2 regions of the Peribacillus sp. SIMBA_075 genome follow, and region 2 is predicted to be linked to the other one. Evidence: a T-box and tRNA genes for the amino acid it is inferred to sense, from the RefSeq annotation. Region 2 holds a T-box; the other holds one or more tRNA genes.
What was found. A T-box is a leader RNA that pairs with one kind of tRNA and senses whether it is charged. The one in region 2 lies ahead of glyQ (glycine--tRNA ligase subunit alpha), so its partner is inferred to be a tRNA-Gly.
Positions count from the first base shown of each region.

Region 1: it has a tRNA-Gly gene. The T-box ahead of glyQ (glycine--tRNA ligase subunit alpha) is inferred to sense a tRNA for this amino acid. The anticodon was not compared.

Region 1 covers NZ_JAWRYN010000008.1:38,411-47,341, reverse strand. Annotated here, with positions in the region: gene SB775_RS08785 (FUSC family protein) at 1-1,491, shown strand, start outside; gene SB775_RS08780 (YbjN domain-containing protein) at 1,647-2,060, shown strand; tRNA gene SB775_RS08775 (tRNA-Gly) at 2,246-2,319, shown strand; gene SB775_RS08770 (B3/B4 domain-containing protein) at 2,905-3,573, opposite strand; gene queG (tRNA epoxyqueuosine(34) reductase QueG) at 3,679-4,818, shown strand; gene SB775_RS08760 (DUF421 domain-containing protein) at 5,241-5,933, opposite strand; gene SB775_RS08755 (amidase domain-containing protein) at 6,206-7,069, shown strand; gene trmL (tRNA (uridine(34)/cytosine(34)/5-carboxymethylaminomethyluridine(34)-2'-O)-methyltransferase TrmL) at 7,137-7,625, shown strand; gene nfsA (oxygen-insensitive NADPH nitroreductase) at 7,712-8,461, shown strand; gene SB775_RS08740 (ABC transporter ATP-binding protein) at 8,729-8,931, shown strand, end outside.
Region 2 covers NZ_JAWRYN010000015.1:12,257-21,187, forward strand. Annotated here, with positions in the region: gene glyS (glycine--tRNA ligase subunit beta) at 1-1,056, opposite strand, end outside; gene glyQ (glycine--tRNA ligase subunit alpha) at 1,043-1,939, opposite strand; T-box leader at 2,034-2,210, opposite strand; gene recO (DNA repair protein RecO) at 2,269-3,021, opposite strand; gene SB775_RS13105 (YqzL family protein) at 3,055-3,198, opposite strand; gene era (GTPase Era) at 3,298-4,227, opposite strand; gene SB775_RS13115 (cytidine deaminase) at 4,220-4,618, opposite strand; gene SB775_RS13120 (diacylglycerol kinase family protein) at 4,658-5,035, opposite strand; gene ybeY (rRNA maturation RNase YbeY) at 5,013-5,489, opposite strand; gene SB775_RS13130 (HD family phosphohydrolase) at 5,486-7,657, opposite strand; gene SB775_RS13135 (PhoH family protein) at 7,851-8,810, opposite strand; gene yqfD (sporulation protein YqfD) at 8,814-8,931, opposite strand, start outside.

The sequences.
Region 1 (8,931 bases), on a different contig from region 2:
GCTCCGTTGCGTGGGGGCCTCGTTTTAATGGGTGGTGCACTATCTTGGATAATCTGTATGTTAGGGTGGTTTTTCAACCCTCATGGACCAGAATCGCTTGCGGTGGAAAAGGTGTACAGGGAATTGGGGGCATTCTTTGATTCCATGGGAACCGAGAAATACAATAAAGCAAGACAGGGAACGGTATTGGCGATGAAACAGGCTGAAGATACACTATTAGCCGGGTTTTCAAACAGGCGAAGCCGAGATGAGTTAAAGCGGTTGTTCCTACTGAATGAACATGCGAATGCCATATTCTTGGAGGCTCTGGAAATTTCCTTGAACAAAAATATCGTACTGCCGCCAGAATTAGGTCAATCCGTTCGTGCCCTTGCCGGTTCCATTGCATCTAAAACAAAGAATGAAAAAAAGATCCTTCAACCTGACCAAATGACCGAAGAGGTGGAAGAGTTATTCATGAAGATTTATAATGCGGATGCCATCATGATTGAACCTGTCCAGAAAATCGATCATGCAGCAACCATCTCAAAGCCTTCTTTAAAAACAATTTTTCTTGGGGCGTTCGATAAGAATTCAATTGTCTTCCGGGCTTCCGTTCGATATGGAACAATCCTTACCATTGCTGCCATCATCGCATATTCCGCCGATTTTAACCGTTCGTACTGGATTCCCTTATCCTGTGCGGCCGTTATGTCGGGTTCAACCATCATCGCCACATTCCATCGAGCGGTCCAAAGGACTTTCGGGACGGTCATCGGACTCCTGCTAGCAAGTTTAATTCTAGCAGCGGTTCATAACGAGTTCCTTATCGTTCTGATCATTTTATGTTTGACATTCATTACAGAGCTTTTCATCTTTCGGAACTATGGATTAGCGGCGATGTTTTTTACTCCTTCAGCATTAATCATGGCGGAATATTCAACTCAAATCTATGATTTCAGTTTTTTTGCGACAGTAAGAATAACAGATATCGTCGTTGGAAGCATGATAGGTCTTATTGGGTCGCTGTTACTCGGAAGTCGTTCGGCATCCAGTCTTCTCAATCATTTAACAGCCAAAACGATTCGAAGTCAGGGACAGTTATTATTGATGGCGTTCTCTGAAAAAGATAATGACTTTGCAATTGATGAAAGCAGCGAAAGGAACAAAATGCAAACAAATATGGTGAATCTATTAACGGTTTACAATGCATCCCTTGGTGAGATATTCAAAAACAAGGCTAGACTGGAATCTCTTTGGCCCGTTATATTTTCGATAGAACAGTTGGGCTATTATCTAAATGCCAGCTTGAAATCCTATGAACGGCCAGTCCTTTCAGAGCGGGAACTCGCTCAATTGCTGTATGTTTTCGAAACCATGGCGATAGCGGCAGATAAAGGTCGATCACATACTAATAAAGAAGTGCCTGAAATTGAAGGATACTCAAAAGTCCGCCAGGAAATTTTGGACCTTCAAGAAGCACTTCAGTTTTGCGGAGAAACAACCGGCTAATTAATCTATTAAGGGAGTTCATATTTGACTCCAATTCATTTAATGAGTGTTTCATGCCTCTGTTAATAGGGTGAAATTGGAAGGGTTATAGAAAAGTCTGTAAAAATGCCAGTTTTCATTATAAAATGTACTTACAAACAGAAAGGTGATGAACCATGTCAAACGTTGCTGAATTTCGTGATTTTTTAACTAGTGAGAAAATCTATATGAATGAGTTGAATGAAGATGGAACCACCTTTTTTAGAGCTGAGCAAAAGTTAAAGGACGGGTGGAAGGTCCTTTTAGTATTTGCATTCAATCAAGATGAAAATGTGGCGGACTTATTTTGCTTTAATGTCGCCGAGTTGAAGAATCCTGAAAAGAAACAGGATGTTCATACACTGTTGAATGAATATAATGCTAATTTTAGGTACTCCAAGCTTTATGAAGAAAATGGGACCATTTCCATTCGGTATTCATACTCCATTGAGGGGGATATCGTACCGGATCTTGCGTTCAGGAAGTTAATCATGCTGCTTGAAACGGCACAGCAGGTTTATCCGCGGTTAATGGAAGTCATTTGGTCTTAAATCATTATATAGGATGAAAAAGTTCTCTGAAACAGGGGGCTTTTTAACATCTTTTCTAGAGTGAATGAATATATTAACGTTACAATACATTAATTAATAATTTTTTTAAAAGAACTATTGCATTTTTTTAGATTAAACTATATAATTAATTTTGTTGGTAATTCGACAAAGTTCTACAATGACATGCGGGTGTAGTTTAGTGGTAAAACCTCAGCCTTCCAAGCTGATGATGAGGGTTCGATTCCCTTCACCCGCTCCAATACATACTCATAACGTAGGGTTTCGTTACCTGGAGAACGAAGCTTTGCGTTTAAATATTATTACAAGAATTCTACTGTTTACAGTGGGATTTTTTTTATTGTCCAAATTTTATGGGGGCGGAAATTCGGGAAGGGGTTGAATGAGCTGAAGGTTAATCTGATATCATTTTTATTCTATCAGAGAAATGACAATACGAACTTCGTGGCATTCATACCGTAATTAAAACCGGAGTTTTATATTAGCTGCCATGTATTTTATACCGATAAAAAGCGTTAATCAAAGCTATTCAGCATTAGGGGATAACAAAATAAGTTCATTTTTGGATAAATGCCTAAACAGCAGTTCTGGGGTTTTAGTAAAAACAGTGAACCGGTTAGGGTTATGATGACGGGTGTTATTTAACTTCACGGGTGGATGGGGTTATCAGAATCATTAAATCATACGGGGGCCGGGACGCATATCAAGTTATTATCCAAAGCTGAAGGGATGGATCGATGGGAATATAATTTATTTTAAAGGTTTGGAAAGTTTACGAAAAGACCCCTTCCGATTGTGGAAAGGGTTTATTTCCGTTCATTTTTGATTAGCCTTCTACAATCGAGTAAGTCCCTTCACCACCGTGGATTTCAAGGAACATGTCCATCAAGGATTTTGTTAGCTGATGTGCTTCTATGATTGGAGTATTGGGTTGTAAATAAATGATTTGGATCGCTTTTTTTGTTTCTTCGGTGACTTTCGTGCGTTCTGAATCAACGTATGGGCTTCCGAATGCGCCCTCATGATCGGCTGATGTAATCATATTTTCCATGGAATTCAAGCGGCCGTTCAAACCGTCATAACCATCCGTTCCGTCGCCAATCTTAATCAAGATGTCTCCTGATACCTTTTCCGCATCATAAATGCCGATCGGAACTTCATATAATAGGGAGAAGAAGTTATTCAAATCTATCGCTGAATGGATGGGTGTCAAGTAATTCTGTTTTTTTACGCGGCGGTACAGGGCTTCAACGGAGGGGCGATACCGTGACGGGTTGGTCCCTGCAGCCTTGAAAGTCTCTCGCCACACTTTAATGCCGGAAAAGTCGGTCAATTCCTTTTCTTCAAGGTCGAAGAAAAGAGCTTCCTGAAATAGTTGAAGTCTCCCTTTCACCATTTGCGGGGAGGGACCTACTTCGATGTTTTCATATGTAATGATCCCAACTTTGAATTGGGGGATTTTACTGCTAAGATTAGCTGATACGGTAATTTCCAAGCGTTTCACCTCCAAAAATGATTGCAATTAGTTTATCATAGATAGCAATGGTTTGAAATGAATACAAGCTTCGATCGGAATACTGAATGAACGTAGGTGATTAATATGGATATGAATGCATTCAAGCAAGAAGTGATTTTATATAGTAAAGAGATCGGCATCGATAAAATCGGTTTTACATCGGCCACGGCTTTTGCCGAATTGAAAGCTCGCCTGATACGTCAACAGGAACTGGATTATCAGTCAGGGTTTGAAGAAGGCGATATAGAAAAAAGGGTCAGGCCTGAATTGATATTCGAAAAACCGCAATCCATCATTTCGATTGCACTTGCTTATCCATCAAAATTGAAGGATGCTCCGCAAAGCACAAAAGGTGAGCGGCGAGGGATCTTTTGCCGGGCTTCTTGGGGAACGGACTATCATACCGTTCTTCGTAATAAATTGCAGTTACTTGAGGGTTTCATTAAAGATAAAGTGCCAGGGGCAGTGGTGAAGTCAATGGTAGATACGGGCGAATTGTCAGATAGGGCAGTGGCTGAGCGTGCAGGAATTGGCTGGAGTGCAAAAAACAGTATGATCATCACTCCGGAATTCGGGTCTTTTGTATACTTGGGAGACATGATTACCAACCTGCCATTTGAACCGGATCAACCGATGGAAGATCAATGCGGGACATGCAATAAATGTGTCGATGTTTGCCCGACAGGTGCGCTCGTTCAGGGTGGCCAGCTAAATTCTAAGCGTTGTATTGCATTCTTAACCCAGACAAAGGGTTTCCTGCCGGATGAGTTCAGGACGAAAATAGGCAATCGTTTGTATGGGTGTGATACATGCCAGACCGTTTGTCCGAAAAACAAAGGAATGGATTTTCATTTTCATGAAGAAATGGAACCTGACCCCGAGTTAGCAAAACCGCTGCTGAAACCTCTGCTTACGATTTCAAATCGGGACTTCAAGGAGACATACGGCCATGTATCTGGCTCTTGGCGCGGTAAAAAACCAATCCAAAGAAATGCCATTTTAGCATTGGCCCACTTCAAAGACGAAACTGCATTGCCCGAACTGATCCAGGTCATGAAGGATGATCCGCGGCCCGTCATACGGGGAACGGCGGCCTGGGCGGTTGGGAAAATTGGCCGGGGGCAGTCCGTTTCCGTTCTGGAAGAAGCACGAATGAAGGAAACGGATGAAGAGGTACTGGCGGAAATTGAAAAGGGACTGCAGTTTACCTTGGAAACAAAATGATATTTAAGAAGTAGTGGCTGTCCCAAAAGTCGTAAATGACTTTTGGGACAGCTTCTTTCTTTTTTTTCTAGTTATAGACATTACCACTAAAGTTAACCGGATAGCTCCCAATTTGTAACCACTATAAAACCAGTACCGACTATAAGCAGTACTTACATCCCCGTAATAAGATTGTTGTTATACGGGTATATTTGTTACGGCATCTACCAATTCATACTTAAGGTGAGCTGCAGACCACTTCTTTCGGACACTTGCCATTCTGAATAACTAGTTGCTACGCTATTCCTTATGGTTAAATATTTGTTTATATATAACCTGCGGGTACCTAAAAAGGAGAGCTTATTGGGCTGTTAATCAGCAAATCCTTAGCTCTAAAAGCATAACTGTCCAAATTTAAAATGACTTGAGTTCCCCCTTTCCTCTTAACGTGGAGGAAACTGGTCATCTTGTCTTTTATCTATATACAAAGTGCCATCACTTTGTATTTCAGCATAAAATACATCTTGCAGGCATACACCAAACTGCTGTAATTGCGTTTCCAACCAGCTTTGGTTTAAGCTCAGTTTACTTAAATTATGAGGAACAATTTTTCCATCCACAATAATTTCTGTAGGTATGTATGATGGTTTCACATAAGTAATATCCTTATTGGAAACATTCTGGCTATCCACTTTTTTTAAGACAGACAATTGACCATTTGGTTCTAAAACGGCATAGTTTACCTCTTGCATGGAGAATATGCTTTGTTCTCGCAATAGCATGTTAAGGTCATCCATGTTTAATTTTTCCCCTTTCAACGCTTTCTCTAGGATTTTTCCATCTTTGATTACAATTGTAGGTTCGCCGTCAAGTATTATACGAGCTTTTGGAGATTTTAAATTAATAAAGCCTACAAGCATAGTGAGTACGGACCAACCGATTAAACTAACGAAGGCGTCAACCATATCAATACTTGTATCGATTGTGATGGAAGCAGCCACCGCGCCGATAGTGATACCTGTAATATAGTTAAAGTAAGTCATCTGACTTACTTGCTTTTTTCCCATAATTCGAGTCATCAATAGTAAAACCACAAAAGCAGCGACTACCCTACTTAACACTTCAATAAAGCTCAAAATTTCCGTCTCCAATCTGGTCTAATCAGGTTAGATAATCGTGTATTCATTCTTATATTTTCCCCAATATTACTTTGATTATAATTCAGGATAAAAAAAGCCATACTGTAATCGATCCATACGGAAAGGCTTCACACGTGACTTTAAAATTTATGAATGTGAGGGTTGTTTGGATTGCCCTTTAAAATCGTAAAAAAGGCGGGAGGAAATCGTCAGGTGCATTTTAATCCCCTTCGAACATACACATTAGCATAGATAGTAAGAAGGAGGGCATGAACTTGAGGGAACAATTGCAACGCCTTTTACAAGAAAGAGTGGAGTTTTATACTTCCGATAATCAGGAACGGAGTGAAAGGAAATTACATCTGAAAAAGGAATTGATGAGGAACCGTGCAGCGGAAATTGTTCGGGTGAATGCAGCAGGCAAGGTTCATTCGAAGAGAAAGGAAGACATGGATACAGTCCTGACTTATCAAGTGCACCTGCAATATTTATTGAAAAAGGAGGATTCATTTTATATTGAAGAAGAAATGGAAGAAAGGGAAGCTCGATTTCGAAATGGGTATATAGTGGATGAATGTGAGCTGGTTCCCAGCTTTGAAACGGAAGAGGTACAGCCAAAATGTGATCCCGGCGCAAATCGACTTGCATATAAGTATGAGCGGATGAAGGCCGTCCAATATGCCGAGCGTTGGTGGAATGAATTCAATCCAAGGTATCATAAATTCACTGATGATTGTACGAATTTCATTTCACAATGTCTACATGCGGGAGGAATTCCGATGTGGGGGGCGCCAAACAAAAGTAAGGGCTGGTGGATAAGAGGAAAAAGCTGGAGTTACACTTGGACGACGGCACATTCTTTATATCATTTGCTAAAATCCGGGAATGCCATCAGGACAAAGCAGGTGGAGACGGCAGAGGAATTGAATTTGGGTGATATCCTTTGTATAGATTTTGAAGGGGACGGACGGTTTGATCATAACTTGATTGTAACCGCGAAGGATCAGGATGGGATGCCGCTTGTGAATGCCCATACGATGAATAGCCGTCACCGGTATTGGACGTATGAGGATTCGACTAGATATACACCGAACATCGTTTATAAATTCTTTGTGATTTTGGATGGAGGGTGATTGGTTTTTAGTCTTTTTTGTTTAATGCTATAATTAAGGTGAAGTTCAAACTAGAGGTGAATAAGAAGTGGCAATACATGTAGTTTTATATCAACCACAGATTCCAGCAAATACAGGCAATATTGCAAGAACGTGTGCAGGGACGGATACGTCTTTACATCTCATTCGCCCGCTCGGTTTCTCAACGGATGACAAACAGCTCAAACGGGCTGGGCTCGATTACTGGGAGAATGTAAAGATCCATTATTATGATTCGTTAGAAGAGTTTTACGAAAAGAATGCCGGCGGTGAATTTTATTACTTAACGAAATTCGGCGAGCAGCCGCATTCCAGCTTCGATTACAGTGATCAAGACAGTGAGATATACTTCATTTTTGGCCGTGAAACGACGGGCCTCCCGAAAGAGCTGATCCAAGAAAATATGGATCGGTGCCTTCGGATTCCAATGACGGATAAAGTACGTTCCCTTAATCTGTCGAACACGGCTGCCATCTTGATTTATGAAGCATTGAGACAGCAAAATTACCGTGAATTGGATTTGAAAACAAAAGGTTGAGTGTCATCACTGGCTTACTGTCATCGGGGGAATTACAGCCCCGATGATGGATTTTTCACTTTACATATTCAATAGGGGTGAGAGCTTTGAATAAAATAATTGAGAAGATTTTAGATCACCGTTCCATTCGTTCTTTTGAGGACAAGCCATTGTCTGAGGAGCAAATCAATACGATTGTGGAATGCGCCCAGGCTGCATCGACTTCAAGTTATATTCAAGCGTATTCAATCATAGGGATAACCGAACCGGAAAAGAAAGCCAAGCTTGCTGAACTTGCCGGACCACAAGCTTATGTAGAGAAGAATGGACATCTATTCGTCTTTTGCGCCGATTTATATCGTCAGGATATGGTTTCCGAAATGGAAAACATGGATCTGACTGAATCGATTGAAAGTACGGAGAAATTCATGGTTGCCTGTATTGACGCTGCTCTGGCGGCTCAAAATGCAGCATTGGCCGCAGAATCGATGGAACTTGGCATTTGCTATATCGGCGGGATACGCAATAATCTCCCGGAAGTGTCTGAGGTTTTGAATATACCGCACCGGGTTATTCCATTATTCGCTTTAGTGGTTGGATATCCGAAAAACCGTTCGGATAAAAAGCCCCGTTTGCCGAAGTCCAATATCTATCATGAAAATGGATATCAGGAGGATAAGCAGGAGTTCATCGGACAACTTGAAGAGTACAATGAAACGATTTCCAGTTATTACGAACGCCGGACTAAAGGTAAACGAAAAGACACCTGGACCGAGCAAATGGCTGGCATGCTTGGAAAGAAAAGCAGGCTGTACATGAAAGATTACGTGGAAAAGCAAGGATTTAAGAAACATTGATTGATGACTTAAGGGACATCTTTCAAAATCCTGAGCATGAGCCAAACAGTGAAGATCCCGGAAATATTTCCGGGATCTTCACTGTTTTCATTTATCAATTGGTAAAACTTTTCAGGCAAAAGGTCTAAAAGGTTGTCTTCTTATATGCCGATGAACTAACTATTGACAATATATTTAGATAGAATTATAGTATTAAAGTAGTGGTAATGATAATCATTTTCAATTGAGTCTTTACTTACCTATTTTTCAATAAATGGAGGTTAAAAAATGGTTCGCCTATATACAGAGAATTTAAATATTGGGTACGGTGAACATTTAATTGTAAAAGATCTCAGTGTGAAAATTCCAGATAAAAAAATCACAACGATCATCGGTTCAAATGGATGTGGGAAATCCACACTTTTGAAAGCGATCACCCGGATCATTCCTAACCAATCAGGTACGGTTATTTTAGATGGGGTGAATATCTC
Region 2 (8,931 bases):
ATGATAAACGATGCTGTCCAGCTTTTTCAAAGCAGCCGAAATCTCTTTTTTCTGATCTTCCTTATAGAAGAATGCTGCATCCGATAGGCGTGCACGCAATACTTTTTCATTTCCTTTAGAAACCTTATCCAAATGGCGATCATCACCATTACGCACGGTTACAAAGAAAGCAAGTAGCTTGCCGTCCTGATCTTTGACAGGGAAATAACGTTGGTGCTCCTTCATTGAAGTGATCAGGACCTCTGGAGGAAGCTCAAGGAATTCTTCTTCGAAGTGTCCAAATAACACCGTTGGATACTCCACCAAATTATTGACTTCTTCAAGCAGTTCTTCATCGACCGGGATGATCCAGCCCTTTTCCTGCTCAAGCCCTTTAATCTGATCTAGAATAACTTGTCTGCGTTTATCCGGATCCGCCATTACAAATTGTTCTTTTAACGTTTCTTCGTACCGTGCCGGCTGCTCGATGATTGCGCTATCGCCCAAGAAACGATGTCCCTTTGTTTCACGGGCCGTCTCGACACCAGCGATGCTAAATGGCACCACTTCATTTCCGAATAAGGCAATCAGCCATTTAATCGGACGGACGAAGCGGAGCTCTTGATTGGCCCAACGCATGTTTTTCGGGAACGTCATGCCGCTGATGATTTCAGCAAGCTCAGATAAAAGCTGTACAGTCGGCTGTCCTTTTATGAATTTATTCACATGGGCATATTCCACACCCTTGAGTTCTTTAAAATAAATATCCTCTGAAGTCATGCCTTGGCCCCTGACAAATCCCAATGCGGCTTTAGACCAATTGCCTTCGCTGTCCAAAGCTATTTTCTTAGCCGGTCCTTTTGCTTCTTCTTCAATATCCTTTTGTGATTCTTCCACGTCTTTCAGCAATATGGCCAAACGTCTTGGTGTGGAAAACGCTTCAACTTCTCCGAATTCAATCGCTTTTTCCGTTAGCCATTTCTGCACTTTATCTGATAGCTGTTTCATGGAAGCTGTCACAAAACGTGCTGGCAGCTCTTCCAATCCAATTTCCAATAACAAATCACGCTTGCTCATTTGTATTCTCCCCTTTCACTTTCAGAATCGGGAAGCCTAATTTTTCCCGCTCTTCATAGAAGGTTTTAGCGACCTTACGCGCTAGGTTACGGCAGCGGGCAATATATCCCGTTCTTTCCGTCACCGAGATGGCACCTTTGGCATCCAAAAGGTTAAACGTATGTGAACATTTCAAAACATAATCATAGGCAGGATGCACAAGCCCTTCTTCCATTTGGCGATGCGCTTCCTTTTCATACATCGTGAAAAGTTGAAACAGCATATCTAGGTCGGATGTTTCAAACGTATATTTTGAATGTTCGTATTCCGGCTGTCCAAATATATCCCGGACCGTGAATCCTTCTGTCCATTCCAGGTCAAATACGTTTTCCTTATCTTGAATGTAAGAGGCGAGACGTTCGATCCCGTATGTAATCTCCACGGAAACCGGCTTACATTCAAGGCCGCCCACTTGTTGGAAATATGTAAATTGCGTGATTTCCATTCCATCAAGCCATACTTCCCAACCGAGACCAGCACACCCTAGTGATGGGTTTTCCCAATTGTCCTCCACAAAACGAATATCATGCTCTAGCGGATTAATCCCTAACGCGCGCAATGAATCCAAATATAAATCTTGGATATTGTCAGGCGACGGCTTCATGATCACTTGGAACTGATGATGCTGATACAGCCGATTAGGGTTCTCGCCATAACGACCGTCAGCCGGACGGCGGGATGGCTCCACGTAAGCAACACTCCAAGGCTCAGGTCCAATGGCTCTCAGGAACGTGTATGGGCTCATCGTTCCTGCCCCTTTTTCTACATCATAAGCATTCATTAATATGCAGCCTTGTTCAGACCAATGCTTTTGTAACGTTAAAATCATATTTTGAATATTCATTGTACACCTCCAGGTTATTTAAACGGCTATTTAAAAATTAAGGATCGGAATCCTTTCACAGGCAAACAAAAAACTCCCGTCCCTATGCGAAATGCATAGGGACGAGAGTATACCCGCGGTTCCACCCTAATTGCCGTTTATAAAACGGCCTCTTTTCAAAGCAACATGCTCCGGAAACGCCCTTCCCTGTAAATCCATATCCCGGCTTCCACCGTCCCGGGTTCGCTTTTTATGGAGAATGACAGATACTCTTTTCCATCAACGCAATCTTCTTATTTTGATGATTAGAATTTTATACAAACTAGCATGGAATGTCAATAGGTCAGATCTTAAAACATATCTTTCATCGTATCAATCTGTTTTAGGAACTTTTTTGATTTCAAATGGAGACCGGAATATTCCTCATAATAAGCATCTATTATTTTCTGGATTTCCTTTTTCGTTTCAGGCTTGACGGAAATGTTTCCCAGCCTTGATAAATCGAAATAATAAAATATCCTCAGCAATTTGACGGCTGCAGGTGAAATTTTAAAATGATAGGGATCCTTCCCGAGACAGCGGTGACAAATAAAGCCCGCTTCCCGAAGCGAGAAGGCGAATTCCCCTTCCGTTTCGCCACAAACAGCACATTGATTCAGCACTGGGTTAATCCCATTGACGGGCAGCATCTTCATTTCAAAAATGAATTTCAAAACCTCTGCGTCATATTCTTCGTTTATGTAATGCAAGGTTTGCAAAAGCAATTCATACAAATATGGATTCGGTTTTTTATCATCGACGCTTTTATCAAGCAACTCAACAATATAAGAAGCATAAGCAGTCGCAAAAAGATCCTCCCGTATGTAACGGAGTGAATCGACCATTTCGCCTTGCTGAAGACTTCCGAGTCCGGTTGAAGTGGTTACAAGGAAATACCCGGAGCAAAAAAGCTGGGTGACGGCAGCAAGCCTGCTATTAGGTTTACTGGCTCCTCTAGCCATAACACCAATTTTTCCTAGCTCTCGGGTATATATAGTAATGATTTTGTTATTTTCTCCATATGCAGTTCGCCTTATGACAATGCCCTCACATTTTTGGAGCATACCAAGACACCACCCATGTTCGCCAAGACTAACCTATGAAACAGGAAAATCAATTTCTGCTAGCTCATCTTTCAATACCAAGGGTCTTTCCTGTCTTTCGACTTCTATCTCCTTAAACAGCAAATAGGTGTCCACATTACCTGTTTCACTAAATAATTCCCAGGTAAAATCCAACATATAAAGCCCACCTTTCATTTTTAACTAGCAATATGAATATCCGACCATATGATTAGCTTGACCGTTTTCCAAACTTTCATGACTCGTAAATTTTGTTAATTAATACTCACTCTCATTGAAACCATAATCGCGAAGCTGGCTGGCTTTGTTACGCCAATCCTTCTGTACCTTTACCCAAAGTTCCAAGAAAACTTTCGAGCCCAATAAGTTTTCGATGTCCACCCTGGCACGGCTACCGACTTCTTTAAGCATTTTCCCTTGCTTTCCGATGACGATGCCTTTTTGTGAATCACGCTCGACAACGATCGTTGCCATGACATTAATGGTATCACTGTTATCCATTTTTTTAATTGAATCGATGACAACAGCCACTGAATGCGGAATTTCCTCACGCGTAAGGTGCAATACCTTCTCGCGGACCAATTCAGAAATGATAAAACGTTCCGGATGGTCGGTCACTTGGTCAGCTGGATAAAACTGGGGACCTTCAGGTAGGTGTTCCTTGATTTGTTCAAGCAATGTATCGACGTTATTTCCTTCAAGTGCAGAAATCGGAACGACTGCCGCAAAAGGGTAAAGCTGTTGATATTTTTCAATGATTGGTAGTAAATCATCTGGATGCATCGCATCTATTTTGTTTACAACCAGGAAAACAGGAGTTTTTACGGTTTGAAGTTTTTCGATGATAAACTCGTCACCGCGTCCGTATCCTTCAGTCGCATTGATCATGAAGAGAATCAAATCGACTTCTTTCAATGTATTCGTTGCCACTTTCATCATGAAATCCCCAAGCTTATGCTTTGGTTTATGAATGCCGGGTGTATCAATGAAAATCATTTGTGAATCGTTTTGCGTAAGTACGCCTTGAACCTTATTTCTTGTAGTTTGGGGTTTATCACTCATAATCGCGATCTTTTGACCGATGACCCGATTCAGAAATGTACTCTTTCCAACATTAGGTCGTCCAATTATCGAAATGAAACCTGATTTGTAACCTTTTACTTGTGTATCCTCAAATAATTTATCCATTTAAATCCTCCGGTGAAAAAGCTCCTGGAAGCAATTCCTGTACTGTTAGTTCTTTTATATCCCCATTTAAGTTGGTCAAAACAACCGGCATATCCTGGTCGCACAGTTCTGAAATAACCTGCCTGCACGCCCCGCATGGAGAAACGGGACCATCGGTATCTGCCACGACTGCAAGTTTAGTGAACTTTTTATCGTTATGGGCATAAGCGCTGAATAAAGCGGTCCTTTCGGCACAATTACACATGCTGTACGCAGCATTTTCTATATTACAACCATGATAGACCTTCCCATCAGTGGTCAAAAGGGCTGCCCCCACTTTAAATTTGGAATAAGGTACATAAGCTTTTTCTCTAGCTTTTTTAGCTTCCTCAATCAACTCATTCGTATTCAATTCACATCTTCCTTTCAAATTGAGTACCATTTGGCCAACCTACAGGCCAAACTTAGGCAAAAAGATAATTAATCCAACTATTATGGAGAATATAGCATATATGAATACTGCGCCGGCTGCAATATCTTTTGCCTGCTTGGCTAGGGGATGGATTTGATCCGTCACAAGGTCAACTACCCTTTCAATCGCTGAATTAACGAGCTCTAACGTAATCGTACCGGCTATGGCCGCCAAAATGAAAAGCCATTCCATCCCATTCAATGAGAAATACCAGCCAAAGAAAACGACGATTGCCGTTAACGCGAAATGAATCTTAATGTTGCGTTCCGTTCGAACAGCCTCCAAAATTCCCTGACAGGCAAAAGAGAAACTTTTTAATAATGGATACCTTTTTTTACCCTTCTCTTGAAAGTCCATATTCTTCCAAGATCTCCTTTTGTTTCGTAAACATCTCTTTTTCATCTTCTTCATTCATGTGGTCGAAACCTAATAAATGAAGAAAGCCATGCAGTGCTAAAAATCCAAGTTCACGATCGAATGAATGCCCATATTCTTCAGCCTGCTCTTTCGTTCGTTCAATGGAAATGATGATATCGCCTAATATGCGGGGCATTTCCACCCCGACAATTTCCACTTCATCTTCCCCCATTTCTTCAAGTGCAAAAGAAATGACATCGGTTACTGAATCTTTATGACGATATTCTTTATTGATTTCCCGAATTCTCTCATTGTCTACAAATGTAACCGATAGCTCGGTATCTTTTTCAATGTTTTCTTTTTTAGCCGCAAATTGCAGAATGCTTTCAACAAGTCGCTGAGCTTCTTCCGTTACTTCGTTCGTTTCATCCATTAAATCGATAGCTAAAATCATTCTTTCACCTTCTGTCCTAATTTATCCGCCTCCGGATATTCAATCCTGGAGTGGAAGATACCATTAAGCGATTCACATAAGGAATGCTTCACGATACTCAATTCTCTCATAGTAATGTCACATTCATCAAATTGACCATCTTGAATCCTGTCCTGAATGATGAAACTTACCAGTTCTTCAATCTTCTCTGGGGTTGGGTGCTGCATCGATCTGACTGCAGCTTCCACACTATCGGCAATGCCTATTACAGCTACTTCCTTCATTATCGCCCTTGGCCCGGGATACCGGTAAGCCGATTCCAGTGTGGCATCATCCTGTTTTTTTGCCTTATGGTAGAAAAACTTCAATAAAGTTGTCCCATGATGCTGCTCTGCAATATCCACTATCTCTTTCGGGAATTTGTGGCTTCGCAGCATCTCACCGCCATCTACGGCATGAGCGATGATGATATCCCTGCTCGTTTCAGGCGGCAGCCGATCATGCGGGTTCTCCACGTTCATCTGATTTTCGATGAAGAAGTGCGGCCGTTTCGTTTTACCGATATCATGATAATAACTGCCGACCCTTGCCAGCAATCCATTAGATCCAATGGCTTCACAAGCCGATTCTGCCAAATTGGCGACCATTACACTGTGATGATAAGTCCCCGGAGCCTCAATCAAGATCTTCCGCAGTAACGGATGATTGGGGTTCGAAAGCTCGATAAGCTTAATAGATGATAAGATCCCGAAACCAGCCTCGAAAAACGGTAAAAGGCCCATGGTCAAAACAGCTGAACCAACTCCAGAACCTATCGCAGCAACAGCATAATATAAATACTCCATTCTAGTATAATGGCCGTCCATGATGAAGATGAGGGAAAATACGAATGCCATATTGATTAAAGACAATAGTAGCCCTGCAACCAGAACCTTTGATTTGAAATTGGGCCGCGATAAAATGATGATTGCCGTCAATCCCCCGAAAATGATATAAAGCCCCATCGAGAAATCCAGATTACCAGGCGTATCACCATTAAATATAATCGTACCATATGAGCCTAACAATATGATCATGGCTACCGCTAACTTATCGTTCAATAATATCTTGATGAGCATCGCCGCCATGGCACCCGGGAAAATGTATTCCAAATTCGAGTTTTTCAGGTCTGCCAGAATGCTGACCGTTTTCATGGTAGCCATTGAAAGGATAAAGACAAGACTGAAGATCAATAACTGATTGTACTTGTTATCCTTTTTGGAAATCGAAAAGTAGAAAAAGTAATAAAAAGCTGCAAAAGTCAGAAATATGAATAGCAGCAGGCCGATATACGGGTAAATGGTAGACTCCGTATTTAAAAAGCCTGCCAGTTCAAGCTGCCTATATACATCCCTGTCCACTAACTGGTTCTCTTCTACGATGATCTGTCCCTGGAGGATCCTGATTGGCTCCACGCTTTCGACCGCTTTCCGTCGCTGTTCCTCGGTTTTATCCTTATCGAAAAACACATTTTGAATGATTGCCGTGCGCGCCAGGGAATTGGAAGCTTTCTTCATATCGCTATTAATGCTCATATAGCCCAATTCCTCTACAACCTTTTTCTTGGCATTTTCGACGTCACTGGCAGCGATGCGGGAGCTCATCACATTATTCACGGCAGTAATGGTTGAATCTTTCGCTATTTTCAACTCATCTTCATCCGCCTGGACTAAGGCAAGGAAAACGGATTCCTCAATATTTTTATTGACTTCATCGGTCAATTTTTCTTTTAATATGGAAACTTTTTGAGCATCCGTCTTTATGGTCCCTTTTTTATTTTCTTTACCATCATCATCATGCTCTTTATCGGGGTCCGTTTCTTTATTCACCTCAATCGCTGAATCGAAGATGGATGAAATCAGATCGACTTTATTTTTGGCATATTCTTTTTTTAATGAATATACATCAGCCACCTGTTTTGAAATCTCTTCTTTTTCCTGTTCGGTCTTATAGGTATCTTCCACAGTCTTCGTTGAACGGATTGTTTGTTCCGAAGGCTTAAAAAGCTCTACCTCGACCTTTTCCGGCTTGACGTTGGAGAACATTAACCCATACGCAAACAAACCAAGTATGATAAACAATAACACTTGAAAAAAGCGATGGACCAACAGTCCTTTTATTTTAGTGAAAAATTTCTGGATACGATTCAAGGAAGGTCCTCCTAAAAAATGATGTTTATTATTCTAGATATGTAAAATCATAACAGTTTTCATGTAAATTTTCACCTCGTATTGATAAATGTAAACCTTCTTTCGTTCCATATCCACTTTTTAGCCAAAAAGATAGGTCATTTAGTCACATCACGAAAAATCCGCCGATTGAAAATGGCGGATTTTTTTCTTATCACTTTGCCTGCTCGTAAGCAGTAATGATTTTGGCGACAAGCGGATGTCTTACTACATCACTTTGCTCAAAATAAACAAAGGAAAGGCCTTTAACATTCTTCAAGATCTCTTCTACCCGTATAAGACCTGACTTTATGCCTTTTGGAAGGTCAATCTGGGTCCGATCTCCCGTAATGACCATTTTCGATCCGAACCCTAGCCGGGTCAGGAACATCTTCATTTGGGCTTCCGTCGTATTTTGGGCTTCATCCAAAATGACAAAGGCATCTTCAAGCGTACGGCCCCTCATATAAGCCAGAGGAGCTATTTCGATCGTTCCGCGCTCTATCATCCGTTGGGTCTGTTCCATCCCAAGGAGGTCATGGAGAGCGTCATACAGCGGCCGTAGGTAAGGATCTACCTTTTCTTTTAGATCACCAGGCAGAAAACCCAGGCTTTCGCCCGCTTCGACAGCAGGACGTGTCAGGATGATCCGTTTTACATGTCCATTTTTCAATGCATTGATCGCCATTACAACAGCAAGATAGGTCTTCCCGGTTCCGGCAGGCCCAATTCCAAATACCAGGTCATGTTTCTTTATTGCCTGGATATAGTATCTCTGCCCGATAGTTTTGACTTTAATGGATTTCCCCTTAGCCGTTTTCGCGATTTCCTCATCATATAATTCACCAAAATACTCCAAGGTGCCTTTTCTTGCCAATTCAATTGCATAAAGAACATCTCTAGAGCTGATTGCAATTCCTTTTCTGATCACTGTCAATAGTGCCTTAAGTATTTCCTGTCCCATCGTTACGCGCTCGATATCCCCGGCAACACTCACCGCTTCACCCCGGGTAATGACGGAAATGCCTAGCTCCTCTTCAAGCACTTTCACATTTGAATCCCCATTGCCCAATAAAGCGATCGCTTCATTAGGTGACTCTATTTCCAGCTTAATTACTTTCACATCATCTGCCATTCGTTAGTCTCCTTGAATGATTGGCTGTCCAATCGCTATATCTTCAATAACTTGGTAATGTATAGATAATTTAACTTTACCATTCTCTATGCTTTCGTGCAAAATTTTTTCTTCGACGATT